2 linked regions of the Phaeacidiphilus oryzae TH49 genome follow. The protein of the gene in region 2 interacts with the protein of the main gene of each other region in a pairwise test. Links are inferred from orthologs where the notes say so. Each region holds a gene or a part of one and is shown on either strand. Other genes may lie near its edges. The genes, in order: ftsZ and rlmN.

Region 1 (6,115 bases), 3.3 Mb from region 2 along the record:
GCTCCCCGATGGTCCTGGCCTCGTTGTATGTGCGTGGGTGCAGCGTGGTGATGCGGTACGCGTCCCGTTCCGAGCTGGCCTTGGGCATGATCACCGATGCGCTCTTCTCGATGTGGCGGCGTTCTGGTGTGATGGATGACACGGGAGCCATCCTGGGCGATTCGCTACGAACCGGGGCAACTGCGGCACTTGGGGCGGCGGCCACCGGAGCGGGCGCGGCCGCGGGGCGCGGCTGGGCGGCCGGCTGCTGCTGCGGGATCTCCTCGGTCGGTCCGGTGCGCACCGGCTCCGGCTCGGGACCGTAGTCCTCGTCGTCGGGGTCGTACCCCTGGCCGTCGTAACCATCGTCCTCCACGAGGCCGAGGTAGACCGCCATCTTGCGCATTGCGCCGGCCATACTCCTGTCCTCCGCTCTGTGGTGGATCGGCTCCGTCACCGGCACAGACCCCGCCCCGGCAGGGGCGGTTCCCACGATCCACGGTTAGCTGCCCCACATCCGATGGGGCATCAAGTTGTCTGTTTTGTACTGGTCTGTCAGTAGTCTGATCTTCTAACCGGTGACGTTACCCGAGGGGCGGGCGCACGCCGAGTACCGCGCTCCCGACGCGCACATGTGTCGCACCAGCAAGAACGGCCTCCTCAAGGTCACCGCTCATGCCAGCCGAAACCATCGTGGCAGTCGGATGCGCCTCCCGTACGGCGGTTGCGATTTCCGCCAACCTCTCGAACGCGGCGCGCGGATTACCGGCATACCGGCCGACGAGCGGTGCGACAGCCATCACACCGTCAAGTCGCAGTCCTGGTGCGGCAGCAAGGGCATCGGCGAGTTGTGCGACTTCGTTCGGAGCGGCTCCGCCGCGATGGTGCACGGGGTCGCCCTCGACGGCCCCCTCCTTCTCCAGTGCGACCTGCACCAGGCAGCCGAGAGGCCGTTCGCGCCCGCTCTTCTCCACCGCGTTCGAAAGGGCCTCGACGAGCCGGAGGCGGTCCACGGAATGCACTCGGTCGGCGTAACCCGCCACCGAACGCACCTTGTTGGTCTGCAATTGGCCGACGAAATGCCAGCGGAGGGGGAGATCAGCGGTCGCCGCGGCCTTGCCTGCGGCCTCCTGGTCGCGGTTCTCGGCGACCTCGGTCACCCCGAGCGAGGAGAGGAGGCGGACGTCGGAGGCCGGATAGGTCTTCGTCACGACGATGAGCGCGACCTCGTCGCGGGGGCGGCCGGCGGTGTCGCAGGCCTCGTCGATCCGCCGCCGCACGGCGGCGAGGCTGCCGCGCAGCTCCGCGAGGCGCGCGGCGGGGTCCCTGTCGGGTGTCATCTCACTCACAGTGCAAGGATTTTCGCATGCGCGCGCGATTCCCGCGCCATGCGGGCGCCCCGGAGCCGGTGGGGATCCGCCTCAGGGAGCCAGCCACACATAGGACGCCAGACGCCCCGTCGCGGAGGCCCGCCGATAGGAGAAATACCCCTCGGATTCCAGGGTGCACACCGGGGAGAGCCGGATGTCCGCCACCCCGGCGGCGGTGAGCTGGGCCCGGACACCCGCCGGGATGTCCAGTGCGGCCGTCCCCCAGGAGGTGGTGGACCACGCCGCCGGCACCGCCTCCGCCACGGCCGCCCGCAGCTCCGCCGGCACCTCGTAGCAGCGGCCGCAGATCGCCGGCCCGGTCCTGGCCACGATCCGGCCGGGCCGCGCGCCCAGCGCCACCATCGCCTCGACGGTGGCCGGGACGACCCCCGCGGCCAGCCCCGGGCGCCCGGCGTGGGCGGCGCCCGTGACGCCCGCGTCCGGGTCGGCCAGCAGGACGGGGGTGCAGTCGGCGGTCAGCACGGCCAGCGCCAGACCGGGACGATCGGTGACGATTCCGTCCACCTCGGGCGCGCTGCCCTCGGGCTGACGCTCGGTCACCACGGCGACCTCCCGCCCGTGCACCTGGTTCATCCAGACCACGGCCGCGGGGTCGAGGCCCAGCGCCGAGGCCGCCCGACGCCGGTTCTCCCGTACCGCGGCCGGCTCGTCGCCGACGGCCCCGCCGAGGTTCAGCTCCCCCCACGGCGAAGTGCTCACCCCGCCCCACCGGTTGGTGGCGGCGAAGTGAGCACCTGCGAGGTCGGCCCGCTCCCCGATCACTTCGGGCGCGGTCACTTCAGGAAGTCGGGGACGTCCAGCTCCTCGGCCGGGGTGTCCACGTACGCCGGGCGGGACGGCGGGACCGCCGGCTGCGGCGGGACCGGGCCGGCCACCGGCTCGACCGGGCGCGGGCTCGCCGGGGGCTGCGCCGGCTGCTGCTCCTCCGGCCGCGGCACGCTGCCGAGGGTGTACGAACGGGAGGCCGAGGCTCCGCCGGCGGCGGTCGAGCCGGCGCGCTCGTACCCGTTGCCGCGGTCGGCTCCCGCGCCGGCGCCCCGATCGCTCTGCGAGCGCTCCGACTTGACCACCGGGTCGCGCTGGATCGCCGGCGGCTGCCCGCCGTCGAAGCCGGCGGCGATCACGGTCACCCGGACCTCGTCGCCGAGGGCGTCGTCGATCACCGCGCCGAAGATGATGTTGGCCTCCGGGTGCGCCGCCTCGCTGACCAGCTGGGCGGCCTCGTTGATCTCGAAGAGGCCGAGGTCGGAGCCGCCGGAGATGGAGAGGAGGACGCCGCGGGCGCCGTCGATGGACGCCTCCAGCAGCGGCGAGGAGATGGCCATCTCGGCCGCCGCCTTCGCCCGGTCCTCGCCGCGCGCCGAGCCGATCCCCATCAGCGCGGAACCGGCGTCCGACATCACGGACTTGACGTCCGCGAAGTCCAGGTTGATCAGGCCCGGGGTGGTGATCAGGTCGGTGATGCCCTGGACACCGGAGAGGAGGACCTGGTCGGCCGAGCGGAACGCGTCCAGGACCGAGACCTGGCGGTCGGAGATGGAGAGCAGCCGGTCGTTGGGGATGACGATGAGGGTGTCGACCTCTTCGCGCAGCTGCGCGATGCCGTCCTCGGCCTGGTTGGCCCGGCGCCGGCCCTCGAAGGTGAACGGACGGGTCACCACGCCGATCGTCAGGGCGCCCAGCGAGCGGGCGATGTTGGCCACGACGGGCGCGCCGCCGGTGCCGGTACCGCCGCCCTCGCCCGCGGTGACGAAGACCATGTCGGCCCCCTTGAGGACCTCCTCGATCTCCTCCCGGTGGTCCTCGGCGGCCTTGCGGCCGACGTCCGGGTTGGCCCCCGCGCCGAGGCCCCGGGTGAGCTCCCGGCCGACGTCCAGCTTGACGTCGGCGTCGCTCATCAGCAGCGCCTGGGCGTCGGTGTTGATCGCGATGAACTCGACGCCCTTGAGCCCGACCTCGATCATCCGGTTGATGGCGTTGACGCCGCCGCCGCCGATGCCGACGACCTTGATGACTGCGAGGTAGTTCTGCGGTGCTGCCACGTCGAAGGCCTCTCGCCTCGGATGTTCTATGCCGTCCGGTCCCCCGTGATGGAGCCGGATCGGCAGTTGCCGACTGGGGCGGGAGTCCCGACCCGGACCCTAACCCTGAGGTTTAGGGTTATGCCTACTCAGGTGCCCTGCTCCAGCACGCTTGTTGGTACAGGACAGTAGGTCGCGGCAAGAGTCCGTAGCAACGGACACGCCGAGTCTCCCGTTTTTTCTTGAGCCTATGTGATCAATGACCCGTATGCGTACCCGGGGTGACTGACAAGACTCGGGGAGCCACCCCGGTCCCGTCAACACCCCGCCCGTCCACTGGCACATGCCGCCTCACCAGGCAATCGTGCCAAGGGAGTTGGCCTTGCCTTGGCACAATGGCAACAGATCGTGCCCGGTCTTTCCGAGGTGTCGCGAACACTCGGGAAAGTCCATTCGAGGACGTCCGCTCAGCCTCCGACGGCCGGCGCGTCCGGAGCCGATACGTCGTAGAACGTATTCCGAACGGAGGACTTCTGACTGCGCATCAACGCGGTCAGCACCTGCGCCTTGCGCGAACCCGCCGCCGGGCTCCCCCACTTGACCAACACCCCGCCGGGCAACCGCAGTTCAATATCGTCATATGAACGGACTTCTACGGACGAGGCTTTGCCGCGCACCGCGGCCGGCAGATCGCCCGCCACCCGCACCGCTCCGTCCACCAGTTCCCGCTCCGGGATGACGTCCAGCTCGTTCCGGCCCGCGGCGGTCAATTCCATCCGGAGCACCGGGATTCCGGCCGGCGGCCGGTCCTCGGTGGCGAACCGCACGCCGGTGGAGTCCACCAGCGCGTACCGGCCGGCGCTCCCGGCCCGGCCGGAGTCCAGCGCGGCCACGGCGGTACGCCGCACCACCGCGATTCTGAGCCCGGTCGGCCACCCCCGGGAGACCGTCACCGAGGCCACCCGGGGCAGCCTCGCCACCCGCTGCCGGATGGCGTCGGTGCCCACCCGGGGCAGCGGGGTGCCGTACGGCGGGCGGGCCGCGGCCAGCACCTGGGCCCGCGTCAGCCCCGGGCCGGTGCCGGAGACCGCGACCGAGTCCAGGGCCAGCAGCGGCGAGAGGAGGACCGCCCAGGCGATCAGTCCGAGCACCGCCAGCGCCAGGACCCCCACCACGGCCCGGCCCCGCCGGGAGAGCCGCAGCCGGGGCGGGCGGGGGGCCTCGCCGTCCTCGGACGGGCCCCCGGGGCCGCCCGGGCCGCCGCGGCCCCGGGCAGGGCGGAGCCGCCGGCGTCCCCCGCCGGCCGCTCGCCGTACCTGAGGTCAGCCACGGACCCGCCGGCTCCCCTGCTGGTTGCGGGCGATCGCCTCGTACACCATCCCCACCAGCAGCTCGTCGGCGTCCCGGCGGCCGAACTCGGCGGCCGCCCGGCTCATGTCCCACAGCCGCTGCTGGTCGGTGAGCACCGGCAGCACATGCGCCAGCACCCACTCCGGCGTCAACTCGGCGTCGTCGACGAGGAGTCCGCCGCCCGCCCGGACCACCGGCTGGGCGTTGAGACGCTGCTCGCCGTTGCCGATCGGCAGCGGTACGAAGGCGGCCGGCAGGCCCACCGCAGCGAGCTCGGCGACGGTCATCGCGCCGGCCCGGCAGAGCATCATGTCGGCGGCGGCGTACGCCAGATCCATCCGGTCCAGGTACGGCACCGGGCGGTACGGGGGCATGCCGGGGACGTCCTGGATCATCGGCAGCTCGTTCTTCGGGCCGACCGCGTGGAGGATCTGCACCCCGTACTGCTGGAGCCGGGGCGCCACCGCCTGGATGGTCTCGTTGAGCCGGCGGGCGCCCTGCGAGCCGCCGGTCACCAGCAGGGTGGGCAGCCGCTGGTCGAGGCCGAAGTAGTGGCGCGCCTCCGGGCGGGCCGCGGCCCGGTCCAGGGTGGCGATCGACCGGCGGAGCGGGATCCCGACGTAGCGGGAGTCGCGCAGCTTGCTGTCCGGGGTGGAGACCGCCACGAAGTCCGTGTACCGGGCGCCGATCTTGTTGGCCAGGCCCGGGCGGGCGTTGGCCTCATGGACCACGATCGGCACCCCGGCCCGCTTGGCGGCCAGATAGGCCGGCATGGCCACATAGCCGCCGAAGCCGACCACCGCGTCCGCCTTGGTCCGCTCCAGGACGTCCTGGACCGCCTTGACCGTGCCGCGCAGCCGGCCGGGCACCGTGATCAGCTCCGGCGTGGGCTTGCGCGGCAGCGGGACGGCGGGGATCAGGGCGAGTTCGTACCCGCGCTCCGGGACCAGGCGCGTCTCCAGGCCGCGCTCCGTACCGAGCGCGGTGATCCCCACGGTCGGGTCGCGCCTGCGGAGTGCGTCCGCGAGGGCGAGCGCGGGCTCGATGTGACCGGCGGTCCCCCCGCCGGCGAGAACGACATGCACCGAAATCCACCTGTTCCCTCTGGGCGTTGACCGGACCGACCTTATCGGCTGCCACCGACGGGACGCATACCGCCACCGTCGCGCGGCCTGGGCGGCCCGTCCTCCCGGCCGGGCCCGCGGCCGGACTGCCGTCCGGGGCGGCCGAAGCGGGCCCGCAGCCCGCCCGACCGGTCCCGGCGGGCGGTCAGCGCGGCCCGCGCGGCCGGTTCGTTCCGGGCGAAGCAGAGCAGCATCCCCACCGCGTACATGGTGGGCAGCAGCGCCGAACCGCCGTAGGAGAACATCGGCA
Region 2 (5,917 bases):
CGGTGGCCCTGGCCAACCTCGACATCTTCGAGCGGGAGAAGCTCAACCAGCACGTGCTGGACAACGAGTCGGCCTTCTTCGGCACCCTGTCGAAGCTGAACGACCTGCCGATCGTCGGCGACGTCCGCGGCAACGGCTTCTTCTACGGCATCGAGCTGGTGAAGGACAAGGCCACCAAGGAGACCTTCACCGAGGAGGAGTGCGACAGCCTCCTCTACGGCTTCGTCTCCAAGAAGCTCTTCGAGAACGGCCTCTACTGCCGGGCCGACGACCGCGGCGACCCGGTCATCCAGCTCTCCCCGCCGCTGATCTCCGACCAGGGCACCTTCGACGAGATCGAGCAGATCATCCGCGGCGTCCTCACCGAGGCCTGGACGAGGATCTGACCCTCCTCCCGTCAACCCGAGTCCCCGGCACATCACTCGTGCCGGGGACTCGGGCTTCCCGGGGGGCTTTGGGGGCACCAGCGGTGCGCCCGGCGCAATACGCTCTTAGGCGGAATGCGCCGTGCGGATGATCATCAGCGGCGTACCGATGATCACCGGCATCAGGAGGTCCCAGTGGAGGTCGCAGCGGCGGTCGCCCCACCCGACAACGACGTGCTGTGGGCCCGCGGCCTGGTCACCGCACCGCGGGAGGGGGCCGCGGCCCTGCGGGAGGTCTCGATCGGGGTGCGCCAGGGCGAGGTGCTGGCCGTGACCGGCGTCCGCGGCTCCGGGAAGACCACCCTGCTGGACTGCCTGGGGGCGGCGCGGGCGATCGACTCCGGGGAGATCTGGTTCAACAGCGCGCCCGTCCACATCCTCTCCCGGGCCGGGCGGGAGCGGCTGCGGCGCGAGCGGTTCGGCCGGATCGGCAGCGAACCGGCGCTGGTGCCGGAGCTGACGGTGCGTGAGAACGTCGCGCTGCCGATGCTGCTGGCCGGCGGACCGGCCGCCGGGCGGCGGGCCGCGCTGCGCGCCGCCGACGAGTGGCTGGAGCGCCTGGACGTCGCCGACCGCGCGCGGCGGCGGGCCCGGCAGCTGCCACCCGAGGAGCAGCAGCGGGTCGCGGTGGCGCGGGCGTTGGCCCACTCCCCCACCGTGGTGCTGGCCGACGAACCGACCGCCCCGGTGATCCGCGCCGCGGACCGCGACCAGCTGATGCGGATGCTGGTCACCGCGACCCGCTCGCACGGCCTGACCCTCCTGCTGGCCACCACGGACCGGGAGCTCGCCGCCCGCTACGCCGACCGGGCCGCCGAGATGTCCGCGGGGCGCCTCGGGCCGCCGCGGGCGGTGTCGCCGACCGCGACCGCCGCCGGGGGTCAACCCGGGCTGCCCGCCCCGGGGGTGACGCTGCGTCAATTCCCCGCCCCGGGGGGACGGGCCAGCGTCCCCGGCGAGCGCGGGCCGGTGGCGGTGCCGGTGGCGGCCGGGGCCGAGGGCTCTGGGGAGCCCCGGTGCTCCTGATCGGGCGGCTCTGGCGGGGCGGCGCCGGCGGGATCGGCGAGATCGCCCGGCTGGCGGCCGTGGCGGCGGCCTCCGCGACCGCGGGCGGCCTGCTCCTTCGCGCGCTCGGGCGGGCCTTGAGCGCCGGCGCCCCCGGCCCCGTCGCGGGGCAGAGCGTGCTGCGGCTGCTGTGGTGTCTGCCGGCGCTCGGCGCGGTCGCCTGGCTCTGTGCGGTGGCCGCCGGCTCGGTACCGGGACGGCGGCCGGAGCGGGTGGCCGGCCTCGCCGCGGCCGGCGTCGGCCCGTACCGCCTGCGACTGCTGGTGGCCTGCGAGACCGGGCTCGCCTGCGCCCTCGGGTCGGCCGCGGCCTGCGGCGCCTTCCTCGCGCTGCGCGCGGGACTGCTGCGGCCGCTGCTGCCGGCCGGCGCGCAGGACAGGCTGGCCCCGGCGCTCGGCTCCGGTGCGGGGCTGCCCGCGGCGGGGCTGCTGACACTGCTGCTCGTGGTCCCCCTGGTGGGCGCCGGCGCGGCGGCGAGGCCGCTGGGGCCACCGGAGGAGCGCCACGGGACGCCGGGCGAGGCGTGGGCCGGTGCGCTGCTGGCGCTCGGCACGGCGGCCGAGTTCGGTGCGCGGGGCGGCTGGTCCGTACGGCTGCCGGTGCTGCAACGGGTCTTCGTCACCGGGGCGGTCGGCTGGGCGCTGACCCTCGCGGGGCTCGCCGCGGCCACCCCGCTGGTGCTGCGCGCCCTCGGCGGCGCGCTGGCGGCCGGTCGGCCGGGCGGCGTACGCCTGCTGGCGGGCCGCGGGCTCCAGTCGCTGGCGCCGGGGCTGGCGGGCCCGCTGGCGGTGGCCGCGCTGGGCGTGGGCGTGCTGTGGGGCGCGGCACCGGCCGCAGGCCTGTGGTCCTGGGCGGTACGAGCGGTCGCGGCGGGATGCGCGCTGGGCGCACTGGCGATGCGTGCCGCGGAGCTGGCAGCCGCGCGACGCGGACTCGCCTCCGATCTCACCCGCCTCGGCGCCTCCGCGGCGGCCCTACGCGCCGCAGCCGCGCTGTGCGCCCTCACCACGGCGGCAGCGGCCACAGCCCTCGCAGCAGCAGCGGCACTGGCAACCCGAAGCCTGTAACCCGCACCGCCCCCGCAAAGCCCGAAGGGCAAGCACAGGGGCGCGGGGAACTGCGCGGCCCGCGCCCCTGCTCGCGCCTTCGGCGGTGCGCCCTCCCGGAGGGGACGGCTCAGCCCGCCGCCGCCAGCTGGCCGCAGGCGCCGTCGATCTCCTGGCCGCGGGTGTCCCGGACGGTGACCGGCACGCCGCGGGCCTCCAGGCGGTGGACGAACTCGCGCTCGTCCTCCGGACGGGAGGCCGTCCACTTCGAGCCCGGAGTCGGGTTCAGCGGGATCAGGTTCACATGCGCGCGGTGCCCGCTCAGCAGCCGGCCCAGCAGGTCCGCCCGCCACGCCTGGTCGTTGACGTCCTTGATCAGCGCGTACTCGATGGAGACCCGGCGGCCGGACCGCTCGGCGTAGTACCACGCCGCGTCCAGCACCTCGGAGACCTTCCACCGGGTGTTGACCGGCACCAGCGTGTCCCGCAGCTCGTCGTCGGGCGCGTGGAGGGAGACCGCGAGCCGGAGCGACATGTCCTCCTCGGCCAGCCGCCGCATCGCCGGCACCAGGCCCACCGTGGAGACGGTGATCCCGCGCTGGGAGAGCCCGAAGCCGTCCGGCGCCGGGTCGGTCAGCCGGCGGATCGCGCCCATCACCCGCTTGTAGTTGGCCAGCGGCTCGCCCATGCCCATGAAGACGACGTTGCTCAGCCGGGCCTCGCCGCCCGGGATCTCGCCGGCCCGCAGCGCCCGCATCCCGGCGGCGATCTGCTCGACGATCTCCGCCGTCGACAGGTTGCGGGTCAGCCCGGCCTGGCCGGTGGCGCAGAACGGGCAGTTCATCCCGCAGCCCGCCTGCGAGCTGATGCACATGGTGACCCGGTCCGGGTAGCGCATCAGCACGGACTCGACCAGCGTGCCGTCGAAGAGCTTCCACAGCGTCTTGCGGGTGGTGTCGTCGTCGCAGGAGACGTGCCGGACGACCGACATCAGCTCGGGCAGCAGCCCCGCGGAGAGCCGGTCCCGCGCGGCGGCGGGGATGTCGGTCCACTCCTCGGGGCGGTCGGACAGGCGGGCGAAGTAGTGGTGGGAGAGCTGCTTCGCGCGGAACGGCTTCTCGCCGAGTTCGGCGACGGCCTCCTTCCGCTCGGCGGCGGAGAGGTCGGCGAGATGGCGCGGCGGCTTGGCACCGCGCGGTGCGACGAAGGTGAGCTCACCTGGCAATGGCTTGGGCATGGTCCATCCAGTGTCGCAGAAGACGCGAAGACCCCGGCCGCCGGAGGTTCGGGCGGCCGGGGTCGGAGGACCTGGGACCGAGGTCAGCCGGTGCCGATGAGTCCGGCCAGCACCAGCCAGACCACCGGGGCGCTCGGCAGCAGGGAGTCGAGGCGGTCCATCAGCCCGCCGTGCCCGGGCAGCAGGGTGCCCATGTCCTTGATGCCCAGATCACGCTTGATCATGGACTCGCCGAGGTCGCCCAGGGTCGCGCTGACGGCGACGCACGCCCCCAGGACGAGCCCCTGCCACCAGTGACCGTTGTCGATCATGAACTGGGTGCCCAGCGCTCCGGCGATCATCGCCAGCCCGACTCCGCCGACCAGGCCCTCCCGGGTCTTCCCCGGGCTGATCCGCGGCGCCAGCTTGTGCTTGCCGAAGAGCGCGCCGACGGCGTACGCACCGGTGTCCGAGCAGACCGTCAGCAGGAGGAAGAGGACCACCCGTTCAGGCCCGTCGTCGGCCTTGAGCAGCAGTATCACGAAGGTCGCCAGCAGCGGGACGTAGAAGGCGGTGAAGATGCCCGCCGTGACGTCCCGCAGGTACTCCTCCGGCGGCTCGGCCATCCGCCAGACCAGCACCGCAAGCGCCGTCAGCGCGAAGGCGAGGAGGGCGCCCTCTGCGCCCTTGAAGTACGCGGCGACCTGCATCGCCACGCCGCCGACGGCCACCGGCACCACCGGTACCCGGATGCCCTTGCGCTCCGTGAGACGACTCGTCAGCTCGTACACGCCGACCACCACCGCGGCCGCGACGACCACGATGAAGAGCGACTTGACGAAGAACAGCGAGGCCAGGATGACCGCGCCGAGTCCGACGCCGACCCCGACCGCGGCGGGCAGGTTCCGCCCCCCGCGCGGGGCCTTCTTCGGCTGCTGACCGTTCGACGGCTGGCCTGTCTGCGGCTGACCCGTCTGCGGCCGGCCTGTCTGCGGCTGGCCGCTCGGCGGCTGGCTGGGGCTCGACTGTTCCGGCTGCGGCACGGCGGCAGCGTACCCGCCCGGCGTCCCGGCGCCCCGTCGGAGATCCGACGGCGCGTCAGAGAGCCCGGGCGCACCGGGTGCCACCAGCGGCAACTGCGCGGTGGCCTCCAGGTCGGCGGCCGTGGAGCGGTCGCCGCCGCCGTGGCCGGCCGGGTCGCCGGCCTCGTCGCGGAAGAGGGGGCCTGCGAGCCGGGTGGTGCGCGCGTCGTCCGCGGGCTCCGGCGGCGGGCCGTCGGTGACTGGTGGCATGTAGAGAGTCTGCGCGGTGGGGTCCTCCGCGGGCACCGAGGGTTGCTGCGAGTGGCTCACAGCAGCGGGCCCGTGGCGTCCCGCGGGCATCCCCGTGGTTCCGGGCACCTGCCCCGGAGGGGGTCCGGGGGGATTCCCCGGACCCGCCGCGGGCCAGGCCGGTGCTCCGTACGACGGCGTCCCTCCGGGGGCGGGCCGGTCCGCGGCCCACCGGGCGTCGTCGTTCATCAGACCTCGAGAAGTTCCGCTTCCTTGTGCTTGAGCAGCTCGTCCACCTGCGCGACATACTTGTCGGTGGTGTCCTGCAGCTCCTTCTCCGCGCGGCGGACCTCGTCCTCGCCGGCCTCCCCGTCCTTGGCCAGCTTGTCCAGGGTCTCCTTGGCCTTGCGGCGGACCGAGCGGATGGACACCTTGGCGTCCTCGCCCTTGCCGCGCGCGACCTTGATGTACTCCTTCCGCCGCTCCTCGGTGAGCTGCGGGAAGACCACCCGGATGAGGGTGCCGTCGTTCGTCGGGTTGACGCCGAGGTCGGAGTTGCGGATGGCCTCCTCGATGGCGCGCAGCGAGGTCTTGTCGAACGGCGTCACGACGGCCATCCGCGGCTCGGGCACCGAGAACGAGGCGAGCTGGTTGATCGGGGTCGGCGCCCCGTAGTACTCGGCGACGATCTTCGCGAACATCGCCGGGTGAGCACGGCCGGTACGGATCGCGGCCAGGTCCTCCTTGGCGACCGTGACGGCCTTCTCCATCTTCTCCTCTGCCTCGAGGAGGATCTCTTCGATCACAGTCTGCTCCTGTCCCGTCCTTGGGAAGCCCTGCTTGCTGCCGGCCGCAGCTGTGCTGGCTGCTGCCTGCGTTCGGTAATGGTCCTCT

What was found.
Region 1: the proteins of rlmN (region 2) and ftsZ interact in binary tests that used the Escherichia coli proteins (3 or more experiments, as listed by UniProt). The link is inferred for Phaeacidiphilus oryzae TH49 from one-to-one orthologs.

Annotation. Positions count from the first base shown.
Region 1 is NZ_JQMQ01000005.1:5,614,349-5,620,463, reverse strand. What follows is about bases 1,279-4,276. They hold ftsZ (cell division protein FtsZ), read right to left. Parts: upstream 3,413-4,276; coding sequence 2,144-3,412; downstream 1,279-2,143. Other genes in these bases: BS73_RS28725 (cell division protein FtsQ/DivIB), read right to left, coding at 3,859-4,276; pgeF (peptidoglycan editing factor PgeF), read right to left, coding at 1,401-2,147; BS73_RS28740 (YggS family pyridoxal phosphate-dependent enzyme), read right to left, coding at 1,279-1,319. Outside these bases: BS73_RS28745 (cell division protein SepF), read right to left, coding at 1-397; more of BS73_RS28740, read right to left, coding at 564-1,278; more of BS73_RS28725, read right to left, coding at 4,277-4,566; murG (undecaprenyldiphospho-muramoylpentapeptide beta-N-acetylglucosaminyltransferase), read right to left, coding at 4,714-5,826; putative lipid II flippase FtsW, read right to left, coding at 5,868-6,115. UniProt on the Escherichia coli protein: Essential cell division protein that forms a contractile ring structure (Z ring) at the future cell division site. The regulation of the ring assembly controls the timing and the location of cell division.
Region 2 is NZ_JQMQ01000005.1:2,330,666-2,336,582, forward strand. Bases 1,721-4,520 are described here. They hold rlmN (23S rRNA (adenine(2503)-C(2))-methyltransferase RlmN), read right to left. Parts: upstream 3,774-4,520; coding sequence 2,667-3,773; downstream 1,721-2,666. Other genes in these bases: BS73_RS38240 (hypothetical protein), read left to right, coding at 1,721-2,557; BS73_RS14285 (phosphatidate cytidylyltransferase), read right to left, coding at 3,857-4,520. Outside these bases: BS73_RS14265 (aspartate aminotransferase family protein), read left to right, coding at 1-386; BS73_RS14270 (ABC transporter ATP-binding protein), read left to right, coding at 561-1,451; more of BS73_RS38240, read left to right, coding at 1,442-1,720; more of BS73_RS14285, read right to left, coding at 4,521-5,044; frr (ribosome recycling factor), read right to left, coding at 5,272-5,829.